DNA from 3 places in the Mesorhizobium sp. M1423 genome. Region 2 is predicted to be linked to each of the others. Evidence: predicted binding sites of a transcription regulator. Region 2 holds the regulator's gene; each other region holds the start of a gene.
The links. Region 2 encodes PhoB, which activates phosphate uptake and scavenging genes when phosphate is short. Its sites were predicted from a motif close to TGTCATNNANCTGTCAT; they were not measured.
Positions count from the first base shown of each region.

Region 1: the regulator PhoB is predicted to act here: its motif matches at 1,529-1,545, upstream of NKG95_RS00945 (inorganic phosphate transporter).
Region 3: the regulator PhoB is predicted to act here: its motif matches at 1,282-1,298, upstream of ppk2 (polyphosphate kinase 2).

Region 1 covers NZ_JAMYKU010000001.1:175,501-178,763, forward strand. The annotation lists gene NKG95_RS00945 (inorganic phosphate transporter) at 1-1,475, opposite strand, end outside; gene NKG95_RS00950 (TetR/AcrR family transcriptional regulator) at 1,596-2,132, opposite strand; gene NKG95_RS00955 (efflux RND transporter periplasmic adaptor subunit) at 2,283-3,263, shown strand, end outside.
Region 2 covers NZ_JAMYKU010000001.1:458,301-461,563, reverse strand. The annotation lists gene xylF (D-xylose ABC transporter substrate-binding protein) at 1-203, opposite strand, end outside; gene NKG95_RS02400 (ROK family protein) at 490-1,734, shown strand; gene phoB (phosphate regulon transcriptional regulator PhoB) at 1,744-2,433, opposite strand; gene phoU (phosphate signaling complex protein PhoU) at 2,450-3,157, opposite strand; gene pstB (phosphate ABC transporter ATP-binding protein PstB) at 3,190-3,263, opposite strand, start outside.
Region 3 covers NZ_JAMYKU010000010.1:30,899-34,161, reverse strand. The annotation lists gene ppk2 (polyphosphate kinase 2) at 255-1,175, opposite strand; gene NKG95_RS14625 (aldo/keto reductase) at 1,456-2,499, shown strand; gene NKG95_RS14620 (hypothetical protein) at 2,623-2,781, shown strand; gene NKG95_RS14615 (DUF982 domain-containing protein) at 2,834-3,091, opposite strand; gene NKG95_RS14610 (GntR family transcriptional regulator) at 3,188-3,263, opposite strand, start outside.

The DNA.
Region 1 (3,263 bases), 280 kb from region 2:
GTGCCGGCAACGCCCGACGACAGCACATGGGTGGTCGAGACCGGCAGGCCGAGATAGTCGGCCGATGCGATGGTCGCCATTGCAACAAGCTCTGCGGACGCACCCTGGCCGTAGGTCAGATGGCTTTTGCCGATCTTCTCGCCGACGGTGACGACGATGCGCTTCCAGCCGACCATGGTGCCGAGGCCGAGCGCCAGCGCGATGGCGACCTTGACCCAGAGCGGGATGAACTTCGTCGCGTTGTCGACCGCCTTGTGATAGGTCGTCACCGCCTTCAGGTCGTCGACCTCCATCGGCAGCAGCTTCTTCTTGTCGATCAGTTTCAGCGCTTCACCGATAAGATAGATGTTGTTGCGGGCGTTGCTGACCAGCGTTGTCGGCAGCTTTTCCACGGACGGATAGGGCGACAACATTGCGCTAGTGTCGTGGATGAAGCTCTGCAGGGCAGGCGTGGTCTCGTCCTTCCAGGTCTTGGTGCGAACGGCGTCACCGACCACGGTTGCCGCGTCGGTCACGGCGACGCCGGGCTTGACGTATTTGCCGAGTACCGTTTCGACCTGCGTCGCTGCGGACTTGTAAGCTTCGAGATAGTTCACGTCCGGTGTGCGGTTGAGCGCGAAGGCGGTCGGCACCACGCCGATCAGGATGAGCATGATGAGGCCCATGCCCTTTTGCCCGTCATTGGAGCCGTGGGCAAAGCTGACGCCCGTGCAGGTGAAGATGAGCAGCGCCCGGATCCACAGCGGCGGCGGAGCGCTCGACTTCGGCGCCTCGTAAAGCTCGCGGTTCCTGACCAGCAGCTTCATCACCAGAAGCAGCAGCCCAGCCAGGCAAAACCCGACCAGCGGCGAGATCAGAAGCGACAGGCCGACATTGCTTGCCTGCGACCAGTCGATGCCGCTGGTGATGGAACCGGCCGGCGCCGTGAACTGGTTGGCGAGGCCGACGCCGATGATCGAACCGATCAGCGTGTGCGAGCTCGAGGCAGGCAGGCCGAGATACCAGGTTCCGAGGTTCCACATGATCGCTGCGACCAGCAGCGCGAAGACTATGGCCAGCCCGGAGCTTGATCCGACCTGAAGGATCAGTTCGACCGGCAGCAGCGAAATGATGCCGAAGGCGACCGCCCCGCTGGCGGTGAGCACGCCGAGGAAGTTGAAAAAGCCGGACCACATCACTGCAAGCTCGGCCGGCATGGAATGGGTGTAGATCACCGTTGCCACCGCATTGGCGGTGTCGTGAAAACCGTTGACGAATTCGAAGCCGAGCGCGATCAGCAGCGCCAGGCCAAGCAGAATCCACGGCACCGCGACGGTGCTGGTCAGGTCCTGGCTGAGCGCGTAGCCGACATAGGCAAGGCCGCCCAGGATGATGACGGCAAAGGCCGGCAGAAACCATTTGCCGGTGCTGTTTGGCCGGTCGAGCGGATGCTCCGGCCTTGGAATTCCTGCTTCGCTGGAAACAATATCGACCATACCCCACTCCTCTTGCGTTGCAGCAAAGAATGGGAGGACGCTATGTCGGCACAATGAAGCCTGTGTGACGGCAGAGCACTTTGAGATTGGAGCAGATAGTGCTGGACGGTGGTTCCTGATCTATTCCGCGATCTCCAGCAGGGTCGATATCAGCAACCGGCGCTCGTCGGCGGAGAGAATGTCCGAACCGAACAGGTTCATGCTGCGAAGCCCTTCGATAGCGAGATAGCAGACCAGCAGCGCCTTGAGATTCGGCGTCTCCTCCTTCAGCCGCTCGAACACTTGCCGCCTGAACGATTTTATCGGCGTCAGGAAATCGGGATCCTCGGCAATCGCCGAAAATATCCAGGTCGCCGACGGTTTCGACTCCTCGGCATGCTCGGCCGAAAGCCTGATATAGGCCGCAAGCGGGCTCTCACCGCTGACGCCGTTGGTGCGGGCGGCCTCAAGCGCCTGTTGGAACGCGCTGAGGTAATCCTCCACCAGCGCCTGCATCAATTTCGCCTTGGTCGGGAAATTGTAGAGAAGACCACCCTTCGACACGCCGGCACGGCTGGCGACCGCATCCAGCGACAGGCTGCCGGGACCCGTCTCGCGCGCCACGTCGGCGGCGGCGGCGAGGATCTTCTCGCGCGAATTTGTTCTGCGGGCCTTCATCAATCGTTCCCCATTCATTAGCTTAAGCGGAATTGACAAGACCGTCCAGACGGTACAGTAAGATTGCCGTCATTTGAAATTGGGACCAGTCACAGGTATGTGTTCCGGTCGTCCGACCGTTATGCTGGGCCATGGCCGAGGGGACTGTTCGTGATCAAGCGCTTCATCATCGCCTTCATTCTGCTCGTGCTGGTGTGCGGCGGCATCGTCGGTTTCAACCTGTTTCACGACATGGCGACCAAACAGTTCTTCGCCACCATGAAGCCGCCTGCCGCGACCGTGTCGACGGTCATCGTCAAACCGATGTCCTGGACACCAGGCATCGAAGCTATCGGCACTGTCAGTGCCGTACGCGGCGTCGACCTGACGGTCGAAACCGCCGGCATCGTCAAGGACATCCTGTTTCATGCCAATCAGAAGGTCGCCGCCAACGCCGTCCTGCTGCAGCTCGACGATGAAGTCGAGCGAGCCGATCTCGTGGCGTCAAGGGCGCAAGCCACATCCGACCAGACGACACTGATGCGCGCTCTTGAGCTGCAGAAGCGCGGGGTCGGCACCGACGCTACGCTCGACACCGCGCAGGCAGCGGCATCGGTGTCCGCCGCGCAGGTAAACAAGCTGCAAGCGGTGCTCGACCAAAAGCAGTTGACGGCCCCCTTCAAGGGTACCGTCGGTATTCCGAAAATCGACCTTGGCCAGTATCTCACACCCGGCACCGCTGTGGTGACCTTGCAGGACTTGGATACGATGCGTGTCGATTTCACCGTGCCGGAGCAGCAGCTTCCGCAGCTGAAGATCGGACAGACGGTGCGGCTGGGCGTCGGCGGCGGCGACATGCCGTTCGCCGGTAGCATCCGCGGTATCGATCCGAAGATCGACCCGACCAGCCGGCTGGTGACGGTGAGGGCGGAGGTCGGCAATCCCGAAGGCAAGCTGACGCCGGGCCAGTTCGTCCAGGTGCGCGTCGAACTGCCCGAGGAGAACAACGTGCTGGCGCTGCCGCAGACGGCACTGACTTCCAGCCTGTACGGCGACTTCGTCTTCGTGGTGCGCCCGGCCAAATCCGCCGAAGCCAACGGGGCGGCTCCCGAGGCGAACCCGGAAGAAAAGCCGGCTGCAGATGCTGCCAAG
Region 2 (3,263 bases):
GGGTTGGACTGTGCGTCGGCGGAAATATACTTGTCGCCTGCGGCCTCGATGGCCGCCTTCATTGCGGCTTCGTCGGTCTTCCAGCGCTCTTCCTGGAAGTTCGACCAGGAAACGCCGATGACCTTGTCCTTAGCCTGCGCCACCGACGCAAGCGCCAGCGTCATGGCGACACCCGCCAGAATGGCGGTCGTGAATTTCTTCATCATATCCTCCCTGCGCCGCGTACGGCGTGACCAATTGGCCCCAAAGGCCAGCTTAGAGGCGCTAATTTTTTCGAGCCTCGAAAAAATACTGGCCCGATCTCCCGCTGCTGTCAACATCGATTCTGATGGATTTTGATGTTGCTGCGAGTTTTTTCGAGCTTCGGAATAAACGATGACAGCGCCACCTGCATCTGACACTATTTGCCTCATCTGACACTATTTGTCGGCATTACCGACGGCTTCCGGTTCATGAGCGGCCGCGGCAAACCGGGAGGAAAGCAAAACGATGTCGGTCGGAATCCGCCATGACGATTTGCGCCGGCGCAACCGGGCGATGGTGATCTCGGCCGTGCGCCGGGCCGGCCAGCCATCGCGTACGGAGATCGCCGCAACCACCGGCCTCAGCCATTCGACCATATCGGCGATCTCCTCCGACCTGATACGGGAAGGCATCCTCGCCGAGAGCAAGGCAAGCGAACCCGTTTCGTTGAAACGCGGTCGTCCGCAGGTCGGCCTTGCCCTCAATCCGGAAGCGGCGGCGGTGCTGACCGTGGTGTTGTCGCTGAATTTCCTGTCGGCCGCCATCATCGACTATGCGGGGCAGGTGGTCGCCGAGGAACAGCGCCGGCTGGACACGCTGACCATGCCGCGCGACGAACTGATCCGCGAATGCATGGCCATCGTCCGGCGCCGGCTGGAGGATCCAGACCTTGACGTCCGCCGCGTCGCCCGCATCGCCTTGGCGATTCAGGGAATTACCGACTCCCCTGCACGCGCCATGCTGTGGTCGCCGATCACGCCGCAGACGGACATCGACTTTGCCGACATGCTGGAAGATGAATTCGGCATCCCGGCCACGGTGGAGAACGACTGCAATATGATGGCGGTGGCTTTGCGCTGGCGCGATCCGGATCGCTATCGCGACGACTTCATCGCCATCCTGCTTTCGCACGGAATCGGCATGGGGCTGGTGCTCAAGGGCGAGCTGTTCACCGGCACACACTCCTCGGGCGGCGAGTTTGGCCACATGATCCATCGTCCGGGCGGCGCACTCTGCCGTTGCGGGCGGCGCGGCTGCATCGAGGCCTATGCCGGCAATTACGCCATCTGGCGCAACGCCACGCAGATGAGCGAAGACAGCCAACCGGTCGCCGACGTCAGCGACGCCGACATGCGCGCGCTGGCGGTTCGGGCGCGCGAGAAGGACGGGCCGGAACGCGAAGCCTACCGCAAGGCCGGCGAAGCGCTGGGTTTCGGTCTCGGCTCGCTGTTCGCGCTGATCGATCCGGCACCGGTTGCGATGGTCGGCGCCAGTGCCGCCGCCTTCGATCTGATCGAGCCGGCCTTGCGCAAGGCCATCGCCCAGACCGCCGGCGGCCAGCATTCGGGCTCGATCTCCTTCGATACCGAGCCGAACGAATTGCCGCTGATCCGCGAAGGCTGTGCAATGCGGGCGTTAAGCTTCGTCGACCAGCAGATTTTCGCGCCGGGCGCGCAAATGAGGCCCGGCGTCAGAAAGAACGTAGCCTGACTGGGCGGGTCAATCTTCCCTGATCGCGTAGCCGGCACCGCGGATGGTGCGGATGACATCAGGCATGCGGCCGTTGTTGACGGCTTTGCGCAGCCGCCCGACATGCACGTCGACGGTGCGTTCGTCGATATAGATCGTCTCGCCCCAGACATTATCGAGTAACTGGCTGCGCGAGAAGACGCGGCCCGGATGCCGCATCATGAATTCGAGCAACCGGAATTCGGTCGGCCCGAGCCGGATCTCGGTCTTCTTGCGATACACCCTGTGCGATTCGCGATCGAGCACGATGTCGCCGACCTTCAGCACGCTGGACAGCACTTCCGGCTTGGCGCGGCGCAGCAGCGCCTTGACCCTGGCCATGAATTCCGGTGTCGAAAACGGTTTGACCAGATAGTCGTCGGCGCCGGTCGAAAGACCGCGTACCCGGTCGCTCTCCTCGCCGCGCGCGGTCAGCATGATGATCGGCAGCCGTTCGGTTTCGGGGCGCACCCGCAACCGGCGGCAGAGCTCGATGCCGGAAACCGCTGGTATCATCCAGTCGAGCACCAGAAGATCGGGCACATTCTCCTGCAAACGGATCTCGGCTTCGTCGCCGCGTGTCACCACCTCGACCTGGTAGCCTTCGGATTCGAGATTGTAGCGGAGCAGCACACCCAACGGCTCCTCGTCCTCCACCACCATTATGCGTGGTGCGATCATCGGCTGGGCACCCCCATCATGTCGCCGGTGCGGACATTGTCGTTTCGTCTTGCTTCGGACGATTGACCGGCAATTGCTCGCCGGTCAGCACATAATACGCATTTTCGGCGATGTTGGTGACATGGTCGCCGATCCGCTCCAGATTCTTGGCGCAGAACAGCAGATGCGTGCAAGCGGTGATGTTGCGCGGGTCTTCCATCATGTAGGTCAACAGCTCGCGGAACACCGACGTGTATTTGACGTCGATACGCTCGTCGGCGGCGCGCAGCTTGGCCAACGCGGCTGCATCGCCTGCAGCATACTCCTCGATGACGCCCTGCACCTGGATGAGCACCAGCTGCGCCATCGCATCGATGGAATGCGATAGGTCGCGCGGCGTGACGCTGAGGCCGACCGCGCTCACACGCTTGGCGATATTCTTGGCAAGGTCGCCGATGCGTTCGAGGTCGCCGGCCATGCGGATCGCCCCGACGACATGGCGCAGATCGTGGGCCATCGGCTGGCGCTTGGCGATCAGGGTAATGGCGCGGTCGTCCAGTTCGCGTTGACGCGCATCCATGATGGCGTCGTCGGAGACGACGCGTTGCGCCAGCACGTTGTCGGAATTCAACAGGGCCTTGGTCGCCCCGCCGACCATCGAACCGGCGAGGTCGGCCATGTCGCGGATCAGCTTGCTGATCTGCTCGAGATCCTCGTCGAAAGAAGCGACTGTGTGTTCGCCCATGGTCCTGTCCTCATATGCGTGATCGGAACGGCTCAGCCGAAGCGGCCGGTGATGTAATCCTGCGTGCGCTTCTCGCGGGGCGACGTGAAGATCTTCTCGGTCCGGT
Region 3 (3,263 bases), on a different contig from region 2:
TTGGCGAACCCTTTGGTGCAGCCCCTTTCTCCCCGTCACTATACGGGGAGAAATGCCCGGCAGGGCAATGAGGGGCGGCGCAAGCGATCAAAGATTACGCTGCCGGACAATACCACCGAGGGCAATATGACGTCAGAATAAGTTTAGTCCACGAAGTGATTTGAGCGGGTTCAATTGTCGAGGTTGGCGCCGCCCCCTCATCCGCCTGCCAGCACCTTCTCCCCGTATAGTGACGGGGAGAAGGAGGCCCAGCCTCAATACTTCTCCGGCACGTACAGTTCGCGCGGCAGCACCTGGCGCTCGTATTCGGGATTGAAGACGCGCTCGGGCAGTGTGATCTCCTCGTGCGGCACCTCCTCATAGGGCATTTGCTTGAGGAGATGGTCGATGCAATTCAGCCGCGCCCGCTTCTTGTCGTTGCCCTCGACGATGAACCAGGGAGCTTCCGGGATGTTGGTGCGGGCAAAGGTTTCTTCCTTGGCCTTTGTGTACTGTTCCCAGCGCACGCGCGACTGGAGGTCCATCGGCGACAGTTTCCATTGCTTCATCGGGTCATGGATGCGCATCAAAAAGCGCATCTGCTGCTCCTCATCGGTGATCGAAAACCAGTATTTGACAAGCGTAATGCCTGAGCGGACGAGCATGCGTTCGAAATCCGGCACGTCGCGAAAGAACTCCTCGACCTGATCCGGCTGGGCAAAGCCCATCACCCGCTCGACGCCGGAGCGGTTGTACCAGGAGCGGTCGAACAGCACGATCTCACCGCCGGCCGGCAGATGCGGAACGTAGCGCTGGAAATACCATTGCGACTTCTCGCGCTCGGTCGGCGCCGGTAGTGCTACGACGCGGCAGATGCGCGGATTGAGCCGCTGGGTGATGCGCTTTATGACGCCACCCTTGCCCGCCGAGTCGCGGCCCTCGAATACCACGACGAGCTTCTTCTTGTGATAGGCGACCCAGGACTGCAGCTTGATCAATTCGGATTGCAGCGTGATCAGATCGCGAAAATATTGCAGGCGGTCGATCGATGGCGGATGCGCATTCTTATAGATCTTGGCGATCTCCATCGACAGCGCCGGCTCAGAGATTTCCAGCTCATAATCTTCGTCGAGCGTGTCGGCGAGTTCCGCTTCCAGCCAGTCCCTGGCCGGGGAATTCTGTTTTATCTCGGTCATTTGCGCTGCTCCGCTTACAGGCCGTGTCGGCCGCTGTCAGGCGCTCTGCCGCCCGGCCCGGCGGCCGGAAATCGAAGCGCTGAACCGATGTTAGTATAGGCCGGCAATGACGGTTTTATTGCAGCCGCTGTTGCGCTGGCTGCGCGTCCAATCCGTAAGATGTGATCGATGTTGCCCTGCAACACGGGCGACAAGCGGAACGAATTATCCTACAAATGCCCGGTTCATTCAGGGCTGTCGTTTGAAACGCCCTTTCCCGATAAAATCATGAGGATACGACATGGAATACCGCACTCTCGGCCGTTCCGGGCTGAAGGTTTCGACGCTGACCATGGGCACCATGACGTTCGGCGGCGGCGGCGCGTTTTCGGCGGTCGGCAAGACCGACCTCGACGAGGCGCGCCGGATGATCGACCTTTGCATCGATGCGGGCATCAACGTCATCGACACCGCCAACGTTTATTCGAACGGGGTGTCGGAGGAGATCATCGGCGAGGCGCTCTGCGGCAAGCGCAAGGGCGACGTGTTGATCGCCTCCAAGGCGCGCATGCGGATCGGCAAAGGCCCCAATGATGAAGGCCTGTCGCGCTATCATCTGATCCGCGAATGCGAGAGGAGCCTGAAGCGCCTCAGGACCGATGTCATCGACATCTATTTCCTGCACGAGTGGGATGGCCTGACACCGCTCGAGGAAACCATCGCCGCGCTCGACACGCTGGTCGCGCAGGGCAAGGTCCGCTATGTCGGCTGTTCCAATTATTCCGGCTGGCAGGTGATGAAGGGGCTCGGTATCAGTGACCGTCATCACCAGCCGCGCTTCGTCACCCAGCAGATCCACTACACGCTGGAAGCCCGCGAGGCCGAGTATGAATTGTTGCCGATCTCGGTCGACCAAGGGCTCGGCGTGCTGGTCTGGAGCCCGCTCGCCGGCGGATTGCTGTCCGGCAAATACCACCGTGACCAGCCGACCGCCCGCCAGCTCAGTGGCTGGTCGGAACCGCCGATCCGCGACGAGGACCGGCTGTGGCGGATCGTCGACGTGCTGATCGATATCGGCAACAACCACGGCGTGTCGGCGGCGCAGGTGGCGCTTGCCTGGCTGCTTGGCCGGCCCGCCGTCAGTTCGCTGGTGATCGGCGGACGAACCGAAGCGCATTTCAAGGACAATATCGCTGCTGCAAGCCTGGTGCTCGGCGATGAGGAGCGCACACGCCTCGACGTGGTCAGCAGGCCGCCCGTGCTCTATCCCTACTGGCACCAGCAATTCACGGCAAAGGACCGGTTCGGGCCCGCCGATCTCGTCCTCGACCGGGACGGCGCCTGAAAAAACGCCCTGAAGCGGGGCTCCCCGGACTGCGACGAGATATGGAGCCGATCGTGCCTTGCGGTGTTGTGTTTGTGGCCCAATGCTCCTAGGCAAAGGCCAAGCACAATGAAAGGAAACGATATGGCACGAGCACCGAACTACGGTCAGGAACGCAAGGAACGCGACCGGCAGAAGGCTGCCAAGAAGGCGGAAAAGCAGGCTGCCAAGGTCGCGGCCAAGGAGCGCTCGAAGCCCGAGGGCGAAAGCGAGTCCCAAACCAACACCGAAACGGCCGAGTGATGATATCAGGCCTGTCAGGCGGCCCGGGTCTCGATCAAGTCCCCGCTATGCCTCAGGCCGGCGCCTTGTCGCTGACGAAGACGTTCACTTCGCGGGCGGCGGCAATGAAGGCCCGTCTTGCGTTCATGGCCGGCTTGTCGCCGGCCAGCGCATCATGACAGGCTTGCAGCGCTTCGCGGTGCTTGGGGCTGCGCTTGCCGGGCCAATTGTTGAGGAGGTAGTCGGAAGCCTCGCGGGCCGTACGCAAGAGCTGATTGCTTCCCGCCGCGCCCTTGACGGTCACGGGTGTGTCAAATCGGTTGTTTTCCATCGCCGCTCTTACGCCATCGGCATTTGCGAAGCGAGACCGAAAGTAGCTTTCTTCGCTCATCTGCCTTTTTCGTGATCAATGGCCGCCGATCCTCACTCAAGCGACGACGGCAAATCCCCTGGCGCGCAGGCCGCGCCGGTCGTTGCGCAACGACGTCACCAGCCGGTCGCGG